4 regions of the Zooshikella sp. RANM57 genome follow, and region 3 is predicted to be linked to each of the others. Evidence: predicted binding sites of a transcription regulator. Region 3 holds the regulator's gene; each other region holds the start of a gene.

Region 1 (5,208 bases), on a different contig from region 3:
AAATGCATTAGTTATTGTTTTATCTGACCATGGTGAAGGATTTATGCTAGATCAAGATAAGCTTAACAAAGGCATTGAAGGTGTTTCATTTAAAACTAATGCCATGGGACACGGTACTAACATTTTAAGCCTAGAACAATATCAAGTTGTTTTAGGTATTCAAAAGTTTGAGAAATCAAGCCAAGGTATAGTCAAAACAACACCTGTTTCACTAATTGATATTGCACCTACTATCTACGATTATTTAAATATTACTCCTGACTATAAGCCTGAAGGTAAAGCATTAAGCTGGCAAGAAGGCGGTATTGAAGAAGATAGCGAACGCTTCTTATTTATTGAAAGTAGTTTAAGTGTTGAAAGTATGAATAGCAGCCGTCTTGATGCAATTAAAGTCATGATGCAAGGTATACATTACTACACAACTACAAAAGAAGGCCTGGTAACCATTAAGCCAGAACTCATTGATGAAACCATAGCAGCCAAACAGCGCGGTGTTATCTATAAAGACTGGTTATTAGCAATGTTTCCGGATATGACGGATAACATGATTATGGTTAACCGTAAATCAAAAATCTGGTGGCCATTAACCCATTATAAAGAAGAGAACATGGCACCTTGGCGCGAAATGCTCGATGCACTTTGTACACACTATAAAAATGATACAGGTTTTGACAAATACCAACTTTGTCAAAAATTTTCAGGTAGTTAAATGAAATCTAAAGTAAGTTTACTTAATCAAGCGCCTTTCTGGGCGCTTTTTATTTGTGTTGGCTTTGCTCAATATTGGCAATTATTGATTGGGCCAGCGAATGTGGATAGTGTTCGGGCTATCATCTGCCTAATTGAACTAGCCACCATTATTTATTTTCAATCTAAAAGTAACCACGCTAAAAGTTTACCCAAATGGATCATAATATTCTTTAGCATTTGGATTATTTCAACCATAGTATCCACGGTGCTATCAGTAAGGTTTTACTTTTCTCTGATCACGCAACTCGAGTGGTTTACTCACGCTATATTTGCTTTTGTGATAGCACAACATCTCAGCAAACAGCACTGGGATAAGCTAATAGCAGCTATTCCTTTTACGCTGGTTTGTACTGCATTTTACTATGTATATCAATGGTTTACATTAGAAGATCCACATAATTTCAATTGGGTAAATTATGCAACGCCTTTTACAAATATCCGCCAGCTGGGATACTTTTGTACAGTAGCAGCTGTTATTGCACAATTTAGTTACTTATTTAGTAGTAATGATCTTCACAAGAAACTTTGGCTTATAGCAACTATCATATCTGTTAGCTTTTTAGTGTGGACAGCAGGAAGAGGTGCATTCTACTCTTATTTAATCACGATTATTTTTGCTTTGTTTGTTTTACCTTCCTATAGAAAAAAACTAGTATTAACTACATTAATATCCCTAGCATTTGGTTTTTTTATCGCTATCATTGCATCTACAAACACTAGTGCAGGCGAAATTGAGCACTTAAGTAGAATGTCAATTGCCATCAGAATTGGTATGTGGATTGAAACCCTCCAAAGCTTATCTAGTTTTAAAAAACTTCTGTTTGGTTATGGTGTCAATACTTATCAAGTCACATGTAAAAACTTTGTGTTTATGCAACCCCATAACGCTATTGTACAGGCTCTCCATGACTGGGGAACTATAGGCACAGTCAGCTTTCTTTCACTGATCGGCTATATACTGATTAATACACTCTTAAAAATCTACAAAAAAACTATTGAAAGTCATACTCAAATTATTGCTTTTTTTGCCGCAGTATCACTCTGCTTACACTCTTTAAATGCAGGCGTATTTTATCATTCCTACTCTATTTTAGTTTTTGCGCTGTGTATTGCTTATCTATTGCCAATCTCGTTAAACAACAAACAACCAATATTAACTACTGCATATAAGAACTTATGCAGCGGAGTTGTTATATTACTCTTTTGCTTACATCTCACAAACACCTACTGGCTCATTAGACCTGTTATACCAGCACCCAACTCTTTTGCAGCAACGATGGTGCGGTCATTTCCTTCGACAACGTTAATCATTAACCGTTGGATTGAAGCTTGGTATAAATATTATCCTGCAGAAGCTTTTGAGTGGACGCAATGGCTTCAGACCCATGGAGATAATAGTTGGTATTACTATTATCTAGAGGCCCGCGTGCGAAATGATATTGGAGAAAAAAAGAAAGCATCAATGCTGATTGCTCAAGCCATTGAAAATGCTCCCCAACATCAGCAACAACAATTAGTTGATTTCCAAAAGTCTATTAAACATTAAATATACCCTTCACGAATTATTTTTAGGGTTTATTGTCAGCACTCTTGACTACCAAGGACGGTGGGAATGCAGTTTATACATAATGACATGGATGTCATATAGTAGAGCAATGCAGGAGCTATTGCCGAGGAGCATTTAACGGCCACCCCCTTGTGCCCTAGTGGTATAAAAACCCTTCGTTTTAGGTATACAATACTCTCAGTTCCTTATCCCCTCTCATCTTCACACACCTGTCCCTTAACTACACTATACTTGTCATACAGTCTTATAACGTATAACAAGGAGTGTACAATGAGTGATCAAGCAGTGTTGATGCTGGTAACCAGCCACAGTCAACTCACGGATGACAAAACCACAGGCTTATGGTTTGAGGAGTTTGCTGTACCCTACGAGCTAATTAAACAGGCTGGATTTGATATCACTGTTGCCAGTATTCAAGGAGGAAAGGCACCGGTAGACCAACAAAGTCTGCCCAAAGAGGGAGAGCATGCCGAAGCGATGATGGTATTAGAAAATACCATTCCCCTCACTGATGTGGCCCCTGCCAATTATTGCGGTTTATTTATTCCTGGGGGGCATGGCACTATGTTTGACCTGCCTAACAATCCTGCGGTTGCTTATGCCATTGGCTTTTATATTGAAAAACATCAGCCTGTTGCAGCAGTTTGTCATGGGGTTTGTGCCTTAATTAATGATATCCCCGGTTATGGACCTAAATTCGTCAAAAGCCGTATTCTAACCTCATTTACCAATGAAGAAGAGCATGAAGTCGGTATGACTAACCATGTGCCGTTTTTATTGGAAACCCGGTTACGTGAACTTGGTGCCGATTATCGTGGGTCTGACAATTGGTCAGATCATATTGAAATTGATGGCTTATTAATTACTGGGCAAAATCCTCAGTCCAGTGAGAGCACCGCTAAAGCTTTTATTCGGGCTTTAAAGGATTAAATTTTCTGTTTGTTCTTTTAACCCCCTCCTAGCCTCCCCCTTCAGCAAGGGGGAGGAACTAAATACGAAAATACCTCCCTTACAATAAGCAAAAGGAACCAAAAGCAAAGGCACATCCTCCTAGAACAAGAGAGTGCCTTAACACAAAAGCATATCTCTCTTTAAAGCTAGGTTGCGGGACTAAGTGCAGAAAGTATACACCGTATATTCCCTCCCCTTGGTAAGGGGAGGGTTAGGGTGGGGTTTGTAATACATACCGCAAAATTCAGCACTTATATATTTAAGCTCATTTAACCCCCTCCTAGCCTCCCCCTTCAGCAAGGGGGAGGAACTTAATGCGAAAATATCTCCCCTCAAATAAGGTAGAGGAACTAAAAGTTACGGTTCAACCCCTTCTCAATAAAGATACAAAGTTAGAGTGGGGTTTGTACTTTATATTTTAAATTTGTCATGTTACCGTCACTAAAAAGCAACACATGGACAGTAAGTTGAGCGAAAACTGTGCATTATATAAGTCATTTCTTGACGATTTATGCCTGTTAACGCTATCGCTTATAAAAAAGGTAGTATGAGTAACATGACAAATCACTTTCTCTCTCGTTGTGTTTTAGGCACATCGCTTGCGTTTATTCTTTCAGGTTGTCAACACTATACTGAACCAGCACCTGCTACTCTGGTGGGTTATGCTAAATTACCGGCCGATAGCTTTGCGCAAGGGCCTGTGGCAGGTAAAGGTTTAGGTGTATCCACCATTAACGGCAAACAAGTTCCTTTTAAAAAAGGACAGCCCATCCAAGGCTTTTCCGCTGTTTTAAAAAATCCTGATGGCACCTTTTTAGCCATGTCCGACAATGGCTTTGGTAAGGTGGAAAATTCAGCTGATTTTAACTTGCGTTTATATACTATTCAGCCAAACCTAAAAACCAATGATAAAACAGATGCAGGCCTCGTAAAGGTAAAAAGCTTTATCGAGCTACATGACCCTGACCATAAAATTCCCTTTGCTATTGTTAACCACTTTACTCAACAACGTGTTTTAACAGGAGCGGATTTTGATATTGAATCTGTACGTCGTACAGCAGATGGTACTTATTGGTTAGGCGATGAGTTTGGTCCTTTTTTACTGCATGTAGATGCTAATGGCAAAGTTTTAGAAGAGCCTTATCGACTGCCTGACTTTAGTCGGACAGGTCACTATTTAAACTCGCCACAAAATCCTTATTTAGAGGAAGGCTCTAGTGTTCGTATTATGAATGCTGTCGCTCAACATGCTGCACAACACGGTGCCAATTATCAGCCTGTGTTTTCACCCTACCATGTTATGCTGCAGGACAATAATCCAAAAGTAATTCACTATGCACGGGATAATGACACCCCCAATGGTTTAAAACTTGCGGCAAGTGATGTATTTGATATTCAATCCATTAAAAAAGCAGGCTACCCCGTTGTTACCTGGACCGTTAATGAGCTTCCAAGAATGTTGGAACTGATGGAGCTAGGAGTGAGTGGCATTATTTCTGACCGTCCAGACTTATTATTAACCGCAGTTAAGCAGTTTGATGGAAACAAGGATGGCAAACCAGATTACCTCACTGCTGAAGGACTGATTGATGCCCAACATTTTGACGCCCAAGGCCATCGTGGCGGTCGTAATTTACGCCCTGAAAATACGTTGCCCGCAATGGAAGTCGCATTGGATAACCTAATGACGACACTGGAAACAGATATTGGTATTACTAAAGATGGTGTTGCGGTACTTAGTCATGACCCTTATATTGAAGCCACTAAGTGTCGTTTAAGTAATAACAGGGTTTATACAGAACACCAGCAAAAACTTATCAAAGACCTTACATTTAATGAAATTCAAAACAATTTTGTTTGCGATAAAGTCTTTCGTGGTGACTCTCAGGTTAACGATGCCTCACTATCGCCAGTTACTTTAGCTTTTACCCAGAAAATAG
Region 2 (5,208 bases), on a different contig from region 3:
TCATCATTACAGTCGCCTAACTCAATAATTAATTGCTTGAACCGTGGTAGTATAAACCTTATTAACTTTTCTCTGGTATAAGTTTGGAATATTAAATCTATCACTATTATCACCAGCGTGATTACCAAATACATGGACACTATTTGATAGGTTTGAACCTCTATCTGACGAGGTAACTACCACACCCACTTTTATTCCCTTTATTTTTCCCCAGCGTGGATCATTTGCTCCACCTGTATCTATATTACTTGAGTTAATTATTTCTATATTATTTCCATTTTCAAAATAGTACTCCATTTTCAATCCAATTATATTTTTAACTAGTTCAATTTCCTCACCAATAGAGACGTATCTGCTTTTACTTCTATCAAAATAATAAGCTTGACATTTCAGAACATCTTCATCATTTATAACAAAAAAAGAAACCGCTATCCTAATTGGTTCATCAGCTCCAAAATCTTGAGCGCAGCTAAATTGCTTTTCATTTTGATAAATATAACTTACTGTCAAACTATCACTTATATTTTGATTTAAAATATTACATAGAGCTGGATCTAGATCTTTATCAGCACAGTCTGATTGATTATGTGGAAACCCAGAAAGTTGAGAAAGCTCAATCGGTACAGAATCATCATCAAAAGGCACATAATAAGCGTTACGAACTGCTTGACGAATATAACTTAATCCAAGCCGACCAGCCTCTTCATGTTGCATTTGACTTTCTGCACTTATTAAAGTCTGTTTTCCTAGACTAAATATTTTAGTTATTCCCATTAATAGCATTACACTTAGTGCTAATGCTATCATCAACTCAATTAGTGTAACCCCTCGTTGAGTTTTCATAATTATTTCCATTAGTTCAACAGTAATTTTATCTTTTGCTGATTAATATTAGGATTACTTGGATCTTTTTTACATGATGTGCAATCCCACACTATTTCTACTGAGCCAGGAGTACGTGTATCAATATCCTGTCCAGCCAACTTACTACCCAAACTATGATCAATTAAAATCTGACTTCTAATATCCATTAATGCAGATCGGCTATTATCTACCTGAATACCCATTCTATACCGTTCAACAAAATCATTAGCCGCCCATACTGCTGTTGTACGCTGAGATGCATCAAAAGTACTTTGCATAGATTTAGTCAGTAGTGCAGCCAACCCCAGCAAAGCAACACTGGTAATAACAATGGTAACTAATACCTCAATCATACTCATACCAGTTTGATTTTTAATTTTTGATTTCATAATCATCCCTAATTATCTTTTAATTATTTGACCAGAACGATTAATTGTAATAGTTCTTGAAGCAATACCTGCATGCGTTGAACTGATATTAATTTCAACATTACTCAGACTAGAGGGAGTTAAAAAACCATTTTTATCAAATCCCACCCCTCTACTTGGTGTCATTTGATACATTAGCTCACTTGGAAGCTTTACTTTTTTTATAATCCCATTATTAATAATATTTAATTCTTTGTTTCTTATTATGATTATATACTCTCTACGTCTTGTCATTGCTTCTGTTTTAAGCTCTTTTAGTGCGCTTAATACCCTATTGGTGCCTTCTGCAACCTTTTCTCGACGCATCATGTCCACCATCGATGGCATACCAATAGCCGCCAAAATTCCTAATATGGCTACTGTCACCATCAACTCTATTAACGTAAACCCTTTAATTTTGCTCATTATTTAACCACTGCAGTACAATAACTGATGATGCTTTATACAACAGGTTTTGGCTATGTGTGACGAATTCGTGACAGGTGGGAGGTTTGTATTGATAAAACGGGATACGACACTTCAATTGTTAAAATAAACAGTGGTAATCAATCTACAACGCTATAAAGATTAAATTCTGTAGGTCGAAATGGAGAGAACAAAGGCCGGGTAATGCTCGTCGAACTGTTTGCCGCAAGGAAGCGACAACCAAGCCTCTAGGGATGGATTCACGGCGTGTTCGAGGGGCGTTATGTAGACTTTGGATAAAGGTAAGCTCAGAATTTGCTTTTTAAATATGAGATTACCCTGATATCTCAGGCGAGCACCTAGAGATAAATTTACAACACGATTTGTATAAGCTGTCAGGTTTTAGTGCACATATATTCATATCCACCAGAATGTATGCCTTAAAAATAATTATTAAAAGATAAGCTGTCTATTTTTTTAGATAAACTGTTGTTGTCGTTTGTTCTTCCTTTGGAAGAATTTTCCCTACAATCGCTGCTTGTGGATAGTCTATTCGCAGCGCATTAAGGCAGTCATTAGCAACATCCTCACTAACAGCAACCAATAACCCACCTGAAGTTTGAGGGTCAAATAATAAAGGATAGTTAACCTCTTTTAGCCATTGATTCGCTTTATGTAAATAGTAATGGTTATTTTCATTGGCTGCATGGAGAGTGCTTTGCCAACCATGACGAAATAAATCTGTAGCCCCCTCTAAGACAGGTAACTGTGCCATATCCAGTTCAACACTGAGTTGCTCAGGTTTCAGCATTTCTAACAAATGTCCTAGCAACCCAAAGCCAGTGATATCAGTTACAGCATGAGGTTGGAATTTTTTAACTAAAGGCACAGCCGCGCGATTGCTGAGGAGCATCATTTCTAGCATCTTGTCAACCCAATCCCCCTTGGCTTGAGCTACTTTATTAGCAGCGAGTATTACTCCGGTACCAAGGGGTTTGGTAAGAATTAATACATCACCTGGCTTAGCTCCTGTTTTTTGCCAGATTTTACCCAGCCCTCGTCGTCCATTTACCGTGACGGCTACACTTAATTCTGCACCTTCTGCTGTATGCCCCCCAACCAACGAACAATCAGCTTCATCTAGCGCTGTCTGAATCCCATTCATCAATAAATATAAATCTTGCTTTAAGCAATTCGGTTGCTGATAAGGTAAGGTGATCGCTATCTGAACACTATGGGGCTTACCTCCCATTGCATAAATATCACTCAATGCATGTATTATTGCTATTCGGCAAAATAGCCAAGGGTCATCAATAAAAGCTCTTAATTGATCGACAGTCTGCAGCAAGTAATTTGCCTCTCGCCATGGAATTACTGCAGCATCTTCTACCTGATATTTAATACCTACAGCTTCTAGCGTTTCAGCAAGCATATCCTGACTGATTTTGGCCCCACATCCATCACAGCGCATCACAGGATTAACGCTTTTAACACAAAAGAACTCGCTCAAACTTGGCATTTCTGCAGAAGACAGTTGCTGAAACTTACCCATAAATCGACGATCTAAGAAATCCTTCCATCGCCATACCCAAGTCCCAGAGAAAGAAAATGGTACTCGTTCGCCAACAGCGTCTTTCTCTCCACAAGCTAACAGGCTTAAGAAATGCTTTTGGGGTTTAAATGGCTTTAGTGGTCTATCCGCCAATAATGCACGGATATTATGAAATAATACTGGAGCCATACGTACTGCATATACGCCCGCTTTTGGGTTTGCCTCGGGTGTTAAATGTGCAATATCTCCTGCAGCAAAAATGTTATCAAACTTCAGCGTCTGCAATGTATTTTTCACAAGGACAAAGCCTTGTTCTGACAAATCAAGTGAAGTGTTTTTTAACCAGTCGGCACCTTGACCATGAGTACACCAGAAGATTTTATCCAGAAGTACTTCTTCATTATTTTGGCTATAAACCCCGTGATCACAAACGTTACTTACCTTAAAGTCTTCATGAATATTGACATGAGCCTGAAACAACTTATGCTTCACATGCTGTCTGGTTTTAGGCAAGTAGTCAGGCAAGATATGCGAGCTTGCAGTGAAAAGATGTATGGTATAGTGAGCATTTACAGACTTTAGACTGTGCGAAATAGCTAAGGCCAGCTCTATACTCCCAGCACCTCCCCCAATAATACCAATAGTGTAGTGTGACTGCTTATCTTCTTTAACTAGCTGCTTTAAAGACTGCCATTGAGCATAAAACTCACTTATAGGCTTTACGGGTATAGTATACTCTGTTGCTCCAGGAATGATTAAATCGGGTGTTAAGCCAATATCTAAAGAAAGAGCATCATAATTAAGTTGAGGATAGTTTTCTAAAGATAGGTGCTGAGTATCAGGCTCTATATCTACCACCCGGTCCACAATAAAGCGCACTCCAGCCCACTGACATAACCTCCGCAAATCTATATGTGTTTGTTCAAAGGTATAATGCTCAGCAATAAGACCTGGTAACATACCTGAATAAGGGGTAAAGACCTGTGGTGATATTAAGGTCAAACGGGTATCAGGCAGAGGTTTCATTTTCCAACGTCGGATAAACAACACATGGCTATGTCCCCCACCAACTAATACTATGTCATTAGCATAAACGGTTTGAGGTATATTCAAACTAATCGCAATTCCTTTCCTGAGTGATCCGTGAAGAGTATATTATTCACCAGCCAATCACTCACCTCTTGAGCATTCCCTTTGAACAAAGGCTTTGTTTTATATTGTTGCTGATGGTAATAATACATAGGATCATAATACTCGGTTAGCATCATTTTTATGACACAACGAAGTAAAGATCCATCATTCATACACTGATACTTTGCCATACCCTCTTGAATCATTCGACTTAACATTGAATAACGCTTTCCACCCAAACGACGTTTTATTTTAGTTAAAGCAGACATTAAATGCTGTGCCGCTAATTCATGTGGATAGGGACGATTTTCAATATAATCCTGAAAAGCATTTTCGATGCGCTCTTCGATGGATGCTGTTAACTCAATATAAGGTGACTGACGCATAATACTTTGCAATGTTTTAGGTAAAGCACAGCGACCAATTAAATGGCTCTCATCTTCAACTAATATTGGATAACTATTTTTTTCTTTAAGTTGCATCAGCTTTATTGCCAGTACATTTTCAAAGCTAGCCTGTGAAGGTTGCTCCATATTTAAAGTCCCAAAGGCAGAACCTTTGTGCTTTGCCAAATCCTCTAAATCCAGATGAGCTGAAAATTGTTGTAAAAGTGATGTTTTGCCAACACAACTTAAACCTGATAGAACAATAAAAGATGGGTAACAGCTTTCTCTTTCCAAGCACGTTAACAAATAGCTTCTAATCGCTTTGTAACCACCGACAATCCGAGGATAATCAACACCTGTCTCAGCTAACCACTGCTGAGTTATCTTAGAACGCAATCCACCCCGAGCACAATACAAAGCACCATGTGGATTTTGCCGAATA
Region 3 (5,208 bases):
TTGCCTGTGCCATGTAAAGATCTCCTGTTTCCCTACGATAAATGTGTGGAGATTACTCCTGTTGAATCAGCATGTGTTCTCCCTCCTCAAGTGCTTTTATTATTTTATAAAGCTATTTGAGTACTTTGCCCAAGGCTTATTATTTATTATTAGTTAGCTATTCTTTTTACGGATCACTTCAGGGTTTTATGTATATGGATAATGATTTAGTTGACAATAATTATATTCAATACAACAGTTTGCTTTATTAACTAACATAACCTTTGGTAATGATTTTAGGGTATGTTATTTACCTTCTTCATTAATGTCACCTTTATAAATCATTTGTTGTAGGTATGCCTCCTATACCCTAAGCAGGTCTAACGTGCCACGTATAACAACAGGTTTGAATGGTGGTTATTGAAAGATCATATTGCATTATAGGTGTTTCAGTATTACCTGATAGAGTGAGTTCAATGCATACCCTGATCTACGTATTATGACTTCAGATCCAATTATCATTATATAAATATTTAAAATGTATACAACATGTTTGTTATTGTTTTTTTGTGTTAATTAGATTGTTAGACAAAATCGCTGAAAGAATATGGTGAGTTTGTTTGTGGTGGGGAGTTTTAAGGTGAGTATAGAGAATTGAATGAAAAAACGTTTAATAAAAAGTAGGTATGACATGATTGTCTGACAGGCAAACACTAAAAATGATTGGTGAAGGGGATAAGTTGCTATTTATCTAAAGTATGGGCTGCTTTAATCACTATGAAGGTCTCAAGCTGCATTTTCCATCAAGTGCTGAGGGGAAAAATGACAGGTGAATGTACTGCCTTTACCTAATTCGCTGATGATTTCGAGACGCCCATAATGTCGCAGTAGGACGTGTTTGACTATCGCGAGGCCCAATCCTGTTCCTCCAGTCATTTTCGATCGACTGGCATCTGCCCGATAAAAACGTTCTGTTAGACGTGGAATATGTTTAGGATCAATGCCAACACCATCGTCCATTACTGACAGGTGTGCTCCTTTTTCATCTTCCCACCAATGCACATCAATAGCGCCTTTGGGGGGCGTGTATTTGACAGCATTGAAAATTAAGTTAGAAAATGCACTGTGAAGCTCTCGTTCATAACCCATTAAAATGGCATTTTGGCAACAGACAAAACTAATTTTATGCTGTTTTTCACCACTAAGGGCTTTAGCATCATTAATAATATTAGTGAGTAGTTTTTCTATATTGACCTCTTTAGGGTCACTAATTTTATCACTGGTTTCTAAACGAGATAACAATAATAAATCACTCACCAGATTTTCCATCCGATCAGATTGCTGTTGCATTTGGTGAATTGCACGAAGCCATCGTTCAGGCAGGTTATCCGCATTATCAGCAAAGGTTTCTAAATAACCTCGGATAACGGTCAGTGGTGTACGTAGTTCATGGGATACATTGGCAACAAAGTCTTTGCGCATTTGTTCAAGGTTATGTAAGCGGGTGATATCCCGGGCTAACAGTAACCGGTCGTTTCGACCAAATAGCGTGATCGTAAAGAGTAGATGGATCTGTTCTGTAATGGGTGAGGGTATCTCAAGTGGATCTGCATAGCGCTTTTCTTCAAAGTACTTACAAAATACAGGATCACGAATCAGGTTGGTGATGAGCTGACCTCGATCTACGGGCGAACGAAACCCTAATAGCTTTTCGGCGGCATGGTTCCACCACTCCAAATTACCATGGCTATCAATCATGACTACAGCATCAGAAAGTGCAGCCGTTGAGTCTTGTACTCTATCAATAACTGCTTGTAAGCGAGCACGGGACTTTTGATGGCTGCGTTGGAGTCGGTAGATAGCATCAAAGATTTCTCCCCAGATACCTCGGCTTTCTGGTGGTTCATTATTGGTGAGCTCACTTTCCTGAAGCCAATGGTTTAATTTATAAACCTGTACTAAGGTCCAGAAGAGATAACTACTCAAAGTTACAACTAGGGTCCAAGCAAGCTCATCAATGGCAAGCCCAAAGATGACTACAATGACTGCCCCAAAAAACAATCGTTGTGGCATGGTTTACCAATCTATACTGACTAACCTTTGGTGGAAAAACGATAACCTGTACCGCGCACCGTTTGTATCAAGCGGTCATGGCCATTACCTAGTGCTTTACGCAGACGGCGGATATGGACATCAACAGTTCGCTCTTCAACATACACATTGCCTCCCCATACTTGATCAAGTAGTTGACTTCGGGTATAGGCACGTTCTTGATGAGTCATAAAAAATTGTAGCAGGCGATATTCAGTAGGCCCCATATCGGTAGGTTTGCCATTGATTGTTACTCGGTGGCTGACAGGGTCAAGTTCAAGTCCTTCAACACGAATGGGTTCTTGTGGTTCTTGAGCACCTGAGCGGCGTAAGACTGCTTTTAGGCGAGCAACGAGTTCGCGTGGTGAAAATGGTTTGGTGATATAGTCATCTGCACCAACCTCTAAGCCTTGTATTTTATTGTCTTCTTCTCCTTTTGCGGTCAGCATAATGATAGGAATGCCAGCCGTCATTTCGTCCCTTCGTAAGCGCCGAGCCAATTCTATTCCACTGGTACCAGGTAACATCCAGTCCAGCAGAATTAGGTCTGGCTTTTTGTCAATGATAATACCGTGCGCATCCTGTGTATTGTCTGCTTCCAGACATTCATAGCCAGCCATTTCTAGGGCGACTGCAATCATTTCCCTGATTGGGGCTTCATCATCAACAATAAGTATTTTTTTGCCAACCATGTTCAAGCCTTCTCTTCGCTCTACGGGTCAGCAACTCATTACACAGACTGTTTGTTACAATTAAATGACAAATAAAAGGCTGTTGATTGAAACCTTTTAGGCATTTAGCAGATATGCCAAATGGTCCTAACTGTTACCAAAAAGCAGTCATAGTGCCCAGGAAAATGAGTAATCCGACCCAATGATTATTCAAGAACGCAAGAAAACAACGCTCTCTGTTACGTCCATGTGTCAAGTAATGCTGGTAAATGAATAGCAAACTAGCAGCAATAAGACCAGTATAGAATGGCCAGTCAAGCTGTTGGATAATGCCTACAATAACCATCAACAGTAATGCAAGTAGCTGTAAAATAGCAATAATCAGGTTATCCGCACGACCAAACAATATTGCAGTGGACTTTATACCGATTTGCAAATCATCATCACGATCAACCATAGCGTACTGGGTATCATAGGCTACTGTCCATGACAAATTCGCGGCATAAAGTAACCAGGTAGTCACTGATAATTCACCTGTTTGTGCCGAAAATGCCATTGGAATGCTCCAAGAAAACGCTGCCCCCAATACAACTTGTGGGAAGTGGGTATATCGCTTCATAAATGGGTAGCAGGTTGCAAGTGCAAGTGCACCAAAAGATAGCAGTACGGTATAGGTGTTAGTTTGCAGAACCAGTAGAAATGAAAGTAGTACTAAAACAAAAAATAGCCAAATTGCTTCTGTTGCTGAGGCCTTTCCAGTAATTAATGGGCGTAGCTGAGTTCGTTTGACATGGCCATCATAATGACGATCAGCAAAGTCATTGATGACACAGCCTGCACTGCGCATTAAAAAAACACCCAATGAAAAAATAATGACCAGCTCTATATTCGGCAATCCCTGTGCTGCAATCCATAGACTCCATAGTGTGGGCCAAAGTAAGAGGTAGGTACCAATAGGGCGGTTTAGCCGCATAAGTTGACTATAAGCCCATAGGCGGGGCCATTGTTGCTGGATTACACGCATATTGACGTTTTTTTAATGATCATTTGAAGGCGATGAGGTAGTTAGTATATCACTTGCAGCTGGGTTGCCAATTTGTTCGCTTTGGATGTTGTGAAGTAAAAAGGGTAAGAAATACTCAGTGATCATCAGTGGTTGTTGATCGAGTAAAAATTTGGATCGGCGACCCCATACTTGTGCTGAGGGTAACTGTAAGTTGTGGGGAATGGGTAACTCAGTTGTATTCAACTTTGTCAGTTCAAATTGTGGTAAACGTTTAATACTGGTTTTACTAAATAAAAAGTGGCCCAGAGGTTGCTCATTTAAGGTAAGTAATTCTTGGAAATTATCACTCAGTGTTTCTTTAGGAATCACAGTACGCGCCAATATACAAGGCTGCTGTCTGACAAAAAGCGTAATTTCCCGAATATTGGTTAATGTGTCAGCTTTAATACCCAGATACTGTTGTTCTTCTTCAGACGCGGATAACCATTGTTGGTTAAGCAGGTGAACGGTGGCCTTGCTGTTAAAATGGCGAGTCAATCGATCCGTCAATGAACCAGGATGATTCAGCCAGTATTTAAGACGAGGGCATAATAGATCTTGAGCATGCCATACGTGGGTAGGGTGCCATAAACGTTCACTAAAAAACTGCATGTTGGAGTAGTGATTGAAGCTCATAATTCGCAGCAGGATGCTTGAATATGATTGATGTTGCAAGGTGTAAACTGCAGAAAGTTAATTTTCCTGTTGGCATGGGTTAATCACGTGACAATAGAGTCATTGGTTTCGTCTGGAACCACTACAATCCATACGTTATTCTGGCTTTAGCCATCAATCATGGTTTAGAGAGGTACTTGTGTGAGCATGGAAGCGTTTCGTAAGTGGCAGTGTACAGTCTGTGGCTTCGTTTATGATGAGGCAGATGGTTGGCCAGATGATGATATTCCCCCTGGAACACGGTGGGAGGATATATCTGAAGATTGGGTTTGTCCTGACTGTGGTGTAAGCAAACAAGACTTTGAAATGATTCTTCTTGAATAATATTGGGAAGTGCTAATCATTAAGAAATAATAAATCAACAGGTCAAACGTACCATGGAACCGCTCATTATTATCGGAACTGGGCTAGCGGGTTATACCCTTGCCAAAGAATTCAGAAAGCATGATCCGCATTCGCCGCTTACATTAATTACGGCTGATGATGGTCGTTATTACTCTAAGCCAATGCTGTCTATCGGTATGAGCCGGAAACACATTGATTCGGCAGATGCGAATGAAATGGCTGAACAGTTAAATGCTTCTATCCTGACCAATACTCGTGTGACAGCCATTAATCCACAGCAGCATGTGATCAAGATAGGAAGCGATGCGCTACGTTATCGACAGTTGGTTTTAGCGTGGGGGGCAGATGTATTACCGCTTGAGGTTGAAGGGGATAGCATTGAGGAAGTTTACTCGGTAAACA
Region 4 (5,208 bases), on a different contig from region 3:
TGTCAGGTCAACAAATTAAAGAAACATTGATTGAGCTTGATAATACACAGCAAGAGCGCCCTGAAGTTGAAGTTTTCAGTTATGGATGGTTACCCTTAGCTTTTTCTGCTAGATGTTTTTCTTCAAGAGCAAAAGGTGTTCAAAAAGATAACTGTCAGCGTAATTGTTTAGATGATCCAGAAGGGCTAAAAGTCCAAACCAGAGAAAAGGATCAACTGTTTACGCTTAATGGTATTCAAACGCTGTCTGGTAAAAAATGTAATCTATTACCGTTGATGGGGGCATTAAGTGAGGTTGGTGTTGATGTGGTTAGAATAACGCCTCAACGTGAAGGCTCGTTTGAAGTAATACATGTTGCTCAACAAGCTTTGGAGAGCAGTGAAGCTTTTAATGAATTAGCTGAAGATGAATGTAATGGTTATTGGTATGGTGCTCCAGGCTTGATTGCAACAGGGTAATATGTGATAACGTGTGTTACATGTATGAAGTAAAAATGATTTTTAAAATAGTGTTTTTTAGGTTAATCGTTAAAGCAAAACCTTAGAGAACAGAAATAAAACATATGCTGTATTTTTGTTCTCTAGCACTTTGATAAAATTACAAAAGTATATTGTAAAGATTTTAGGGCTCTATACTGACTAGAGTTGCGATTTTCGTGTGTATTTGCCAAGGGAAAAGTATCCCCATTGCACTGAATATGCATAGTACTTTTATAATTAATATCCTGTCATATTGACTTTTATGTTATAGCGCTATCATAGTGAGAATATGCACGGCTTTGCTGGTACTTAAAATCACTATTTTTGAGGTGCCCTAATAGTTAATCCAGCATAATATACCTTTTATCTGAGTAGTATATTTTTATAATATACGTATAATGTCTTATATATAAAATATAGCTATGCTTATGCAAAGAGGTAAAAGTGCATGCGAGGTATTGGGAAACGTTTTACATATTGAGATATGTTGATGGTAGATGTTGTTATGTAAGATACATTAAGTGGTTTTATATCATACAAATATAATAAAAAGTATTGAAAACCTGTTGATTAATATAGAAAAAGTACAAGAGTTTACATGGGGAGTAACATTGTTGTTAACGGCCAGGATAAAAGGGTAAACCTAATACTCTATAAGTGATGTAAAACTGTTGTTTAGCTTGGGCTCACTACTTGACGTGGCATAGTTTATAAGTTGTGCTACGCTATTCAAGGTTAGGAAGTTTAAGATGGATCGTATGCTGTACGGCATGACGTGTATATAAGTAAAGATCAATAATAGAAGTAAAAGGGATCAAACCAGTTCTGTTTGCAGATAACATGATCAAATAAAAGCAAACACGCATAATATGCCAATGGAGGGAGTGATGCTGCTCGTTGCCTATCGGGAGAAGATGTCTGCAGCAATAGAAGAAGAGGGGGCAGACAACCTATATTTTGTATTAGATTCAGCTTGCGAGGCTGAATTACCTGATAAAATATGGGAGCTTGATGATAACTTCAATCCTCAGTGTGAATCATTATTTAGAGGAACACCTGCAGAAGACTTATTTGCACAAGCACCTTACTTAATTAAGTTAGAACCTGATAGTATGCTGTATGAGTGGGTTCTTAATAAGTCTTGTCAGGAGCCACTAGGCTTTTTTGCTTTTTGTTCAGAAAATATCGCTGCTTATTTTGTGCACTTACAACGTGTATTGGAGTTTATTTTACCAAATAAACATTGGGTACATATTCGGTATTATAACCCTACATTATTGAGATTATTGAGTCGTACATTAGCGTGTTACCAACTTAATCAGTTAATAGGTCCAGCTACACGGTTAATTGGTGCAGATTTAATGACTGATGAGCTTTTTGACTTAGCTAAGGATAGTCAAAATGCTGATATTTATGAAACCAGAACTTCCCTTGTTATTAGCCGTCAACAGTTTTCAATGTTGATCAGTCAGGCTTTAACTTATGCACTAACGTGGTCTATACAAAATAATTTTCAAAATGAGTTGGACGAGGGAATGATGAGCAAGACAATAATGCTTTTTAATAAATTAAAAAAATCATCAAGTACTGTTGATAGTGAGTCACTTATTGAGCTGGGTTACATAAATAGTTTAGTAGAATTTTTGACTCCAATTAGTGCAGAAGGCACTATTTTAAGTCAGGCTATCTTGAATTATTGGGAAAAAGTCCGCATTACAGGCAATGGTGTTTTACTTAATAGTGTAGCTTAAAAGTATTAATAACAATAGTTGCTCTATAGGCATCTATTGTTATACCCATATGCGAATGACTTTTAGGGGAAGTTCGCATTCGTTAAAATTTTGTCACTTATTTTTTATAAGCTTCTTCAATTTAGCATTTAGCGCACCCTACAAGTTTTCGCGATGGGTATACTGGATAAGTTTGTGTACTATGTTCAATTTTGATTTCTAATTACCTTTTCCCCAGTAGTCGTCACCAATGAGCGAATTCAGTCGTTTGTTTTCAAAGTAGTCTTCAATGGCCCTCCGTGCTAATAGAGAACGCTGAGAAGATTTTTCTCGGTTGGATTTAACAGCGTGTTGCGTTGAAAATTGATTATTATTGTTGTTGGTTTCAGTTGCTTCAATACGCATAGCCGCACCTTTCTGTTGTATCGTTATTGGTAAGATGCAATATTCAAATGACGAAATTATGAAATTAAAGTGACAACCTCAAGAAGAAAAGTGGTAAATATCAATGTTTAATACTACTTCTTAGAAAAGTATCTTGATAGTGTGAGTTATTTCTCTTTTTTATTTAAGCGTAGTGTTCTTAAGTTTTCTTTAATTTGTTTTAGTTGATTATTGATGTCTGGTTCTTTTGTTAATGCGACACCCATCGCTAACATATCGATGACAACCAAGTGAGCAATTCGAGATAACAAGGGAGTATAGCGGTCTGTATCTTCCTGAATACCAATGTCTAATACCCAGTCAGCAAGTAGTGCAAGAGGGCTATGTTCTGGGCATAAGCCAATTACTTTGGCAGATGTCTGTTTTACTAACTGTGTTATTTGTAATAACGCATCTGTTCTTCCCGTTTGAGAAATAACCACCACGGTGTCATCAGCGCTAAGTGTGGCTGCAGACATCGCCTGCATATGGGGGTCAGTGTAGGCTGCACAGTGTTTAATCAGACGAAAAAGTTTATGTTGTGCATCTTGCGCAACAATACCAGATGCACCAAAGCCATAAAACTCAACACGCTCACTGCTTGCCAATCTGATAATTGCTTGTTCAGCTACTGCGGGAGAAACAGTATTTTTAGCTTTTAGCAAACTTTCAATGGTGTTATCGAAAACGGTCTCTAATGTAGCGGGTGTGTACGTTTGTTGGAGACGATAGGCACCAAAATTACTATGTTGCGCCAGGTTTTGGGCTAACTGTAGTTTAAAATCCTGGAAGCCTTTACAACCAATTGCTCTGCAGAAGCGTACAACAGTAGGTTCACTCACCTCTGTTGCCAATGCAAGATCAGCAATACTCAGATGGATCGCAGCAGATGGATGTTTTAGTACATATGTAGCGACTTTTTGTTCAGACTTTCTTAACGCTGAAAACTGTTGTCTGATTTGATTGAGTAGGCTGCTCGACTGCATTATCAAACTCATTCCTATTAACAATGTAGTAATACTACAAAATTCTTGTATTAAACGACAGTTATCACGCTACGTGTCATGTTGCACTCTTTACGAGAAGAAACTGGTCAATATGATCAAAAGAAGCGAAAATGGGCTGATTTCTGGCGATTTAAGCGACATAGCTAAAGGTTTTTTCCACTGCTTATGGATATTTCTCATATATTGAATGACTTAAATGACGCACAACGCGAAGCTGTTACCACTACAGCAGATACTGCACTGGTATTAGCGGGAGCAGGGAGTGGTAAGACACGTGTACTAGTGCACCGGATTGCCTGGTTAGTGCAAGCTGTTGGTATCTCTGCACACAGCGTGTTAGCAGTGACATTCACCAATAAAGCGGCCGCAGAAATGCGTTCACGGATTGAGTCATTACTTAATATTCCAGCAAGAGGCATGTGGGTTGGCACCTTTCATGGTATTGCACACCGTTTATTACGGGCGCATTGGCAGCTAGCAGGTTTACCTGAGCAATTTCAAATCATGGACAGTGATGATCAACTGCGTTTGATTAAACGACTGATGAAAGAGATGGGGTTAGATGATAGCAAATGGCCCCCACGACAAGCGCAGTGGTTTATCAATAACAAAAAAGACGACGGGTTGCGTCCAGAGAATATTGAGGATTATGGTGACCTACAAACCCGCACATGGCTGAAAATATATACCGCTTATGAAGCTGCGTGTAGAGCGGGAGGGCTTGTTGATTTCGCAGAATTATTATTACGATCTCATGAGCTTTGGCTAAAACAGCCAGAACTACTGAAGCATTATCAGCAACGCTTCTCTCATATTCTTGTAGACGAGTTTCAGGATACTAATGCTGTACAGTATGCATGGCTGAGAGTATTGGCTGGCCAACAGGCAAGTGTTATGGCTGTGGGTGATGATGATCAGTCAATTTACGGCTGGCGTGGTGCAAAAATTGAAAACATACGGCAGTTCAGTAGTGACTTTCCAAATGCTGTCACCATTCGTCTGGAGCAAAATTACCGCTCTACTAGCACTATATTAAAAGCAGCTAATGCATTGATTGCTCATAATAATGATCGTCTTGGCAAAGAGCTTTGGACTGCAGGTGACGGCGGTGACAAAATAAAGGTATACGCTGCTTATAATGAAGTTGATGAAGCACGCTTTATCAGTGAGCAGATCCAGGCCAGGGTTGATGAGCATGGCAGTTATAAAGATATTGCCATCCTGTATCGTTCAAATGCCCAGTCTCGGGTTCTGGAAGAAGCATTATTGCGTTCAAGTATCCCCTACCGCATATATGGTGGTCAGCGCTTTTTTGAGCGTGCTGAAATTAAAAATGCACTGGCTTACCTTAGACTATTGAGCAATCCTTCTGATGATACGGCTGTTGAGCGTGTTATCAATGTGCCTGCTCGGGGGATTGGTGAAAGAACGGTGCAAGTACTCCGAGATTTTGCTCGAGAGCAACAGTTGTCTTTGTGGCAATCTGGTCAAGAGGTTATTACACGTAAGCTGTTGCCTGCACGTGCACTCAATGCACTTCAACAGTTTTATACACTTATTCAAACGATG

The links. Region 3 encodes PhoB, which activates phosphate uptake and scavenging genes when phosphate is short. Its sites were predicted from a motif close to TGTCATANNNNTGTCANA; they were not measured.
Region 1: a site for PhoB is predicted at 3,694-3,711, ahead of ACQ96U_RS24730 (esterase-like activity of phytase family protein). Genes of this name have one in related genera too.
Region 2: a site for PhoB is predicted at 1,756-1,773, ahead of ACQ96U_RS10815 (pilus assembly FimT family protein). Genes of this name have one in related genera too.
Region 4: a site for PhoB is predicted at 2,672-2,689, ahead of ACQ96U_RS17680 (PA3496 family putative envelope integrity protein). Genes of this name have one in related genera too.

What each region holds. Positions count from the first base shown of each region.
Region 1 is NZ_JBOIUB010000020.1:9,437-14,644, forward strand. It holds gene ACQ96U_RS24715 (sulfatase-like hydrolase/transferase) at 1-709, shown strand, start outside; gene ACQ96U_RS24720 (O-antigen ligase family protein) at 710-2,296, shown strand; gene ACQ96U_RS24725 (type 1 glutamine amidotransferase domain-containing protein) at 2,588-3,247, shown strand; gene ACQ96U_RS24730 (esterase-like activity of phytase family protein) at 3,825-5,208, shown strand, end outside.
Region 2 is NZ_JBOIUB010000004.1:257,214-262,421, reverse strand. It holds gene ACQ96U_RS10830 (hypothetical protein) at 1-7, opposite strand, end outside; gene ACQ96U_RS10825 (prepilin-type N-terminal cleavage/methylation domain-containing protein) at 22-843, opposite strand; gene pilV (type IV pilus modification protein PilV) at 855-1,253, opposite strand; gene ACQ96U_RS10815 (pilus assembly FimT family protein) at 1,266-1,697, opposite strand; gene selD (selenide, water dikinase SelD) at 2,167-4,362, opposite strand; gene mnmH (tRNA 2-selenouridine(34) synthase MnmH) at 4,359-5,208, opposite strand, start outside.
Region 3 is NZ_JBOIUB010000011.1:182,411-187,618, reverse strand. It holds gene ACQ96U_RS20820 (hypothetical protein) at 1-13, opposite strand, end outside; gene phoR (phosphate regulon sensor histidine kinase PhoR) at 766-2,052, opposite strand; gene phoB (phosphate regulon transcriptional regulator PhoB) at 2,073-2,762, opposite strand; gene ubiA (4-hydroxybenzoate octaprenyltransferase) at 2,896-3,765, opposite strand; gene ACQ96U_RS20800 (chorismate--pyruvate lyase family protein) at 3,778-4,422, opposite strand; gene ACQ96U_RS20795 (rubredoxin) at 4,609-4,785, shown strand; gene ACQ96U_RS20790 (FAD-dependent oxidoreductase) at 4,839-5,208, shown strand, end outside.
Region 4 is NZ_JBOIUB010000008.1:211,841-217,048, forward strand. It holds gene ACQ96U_RS17670 (U32 family peptidase) at 1-458, shown strand, start outside; gene ACQ96U_RS17675 (DUF4123 domain-containing protein) at 1,367-2,230, shown strand; gene ACQ96U_RS17680 (PA3496 family putative envelope integrity protein) at 2,429-2,614, opposite strand; gene ACQ96U_RS17685 (SIS domain-containing protein) at 2,761-3,618, opposite strand; gene uvrD (DNA helicase II) at 3,805-5,208, shown strand, end outside.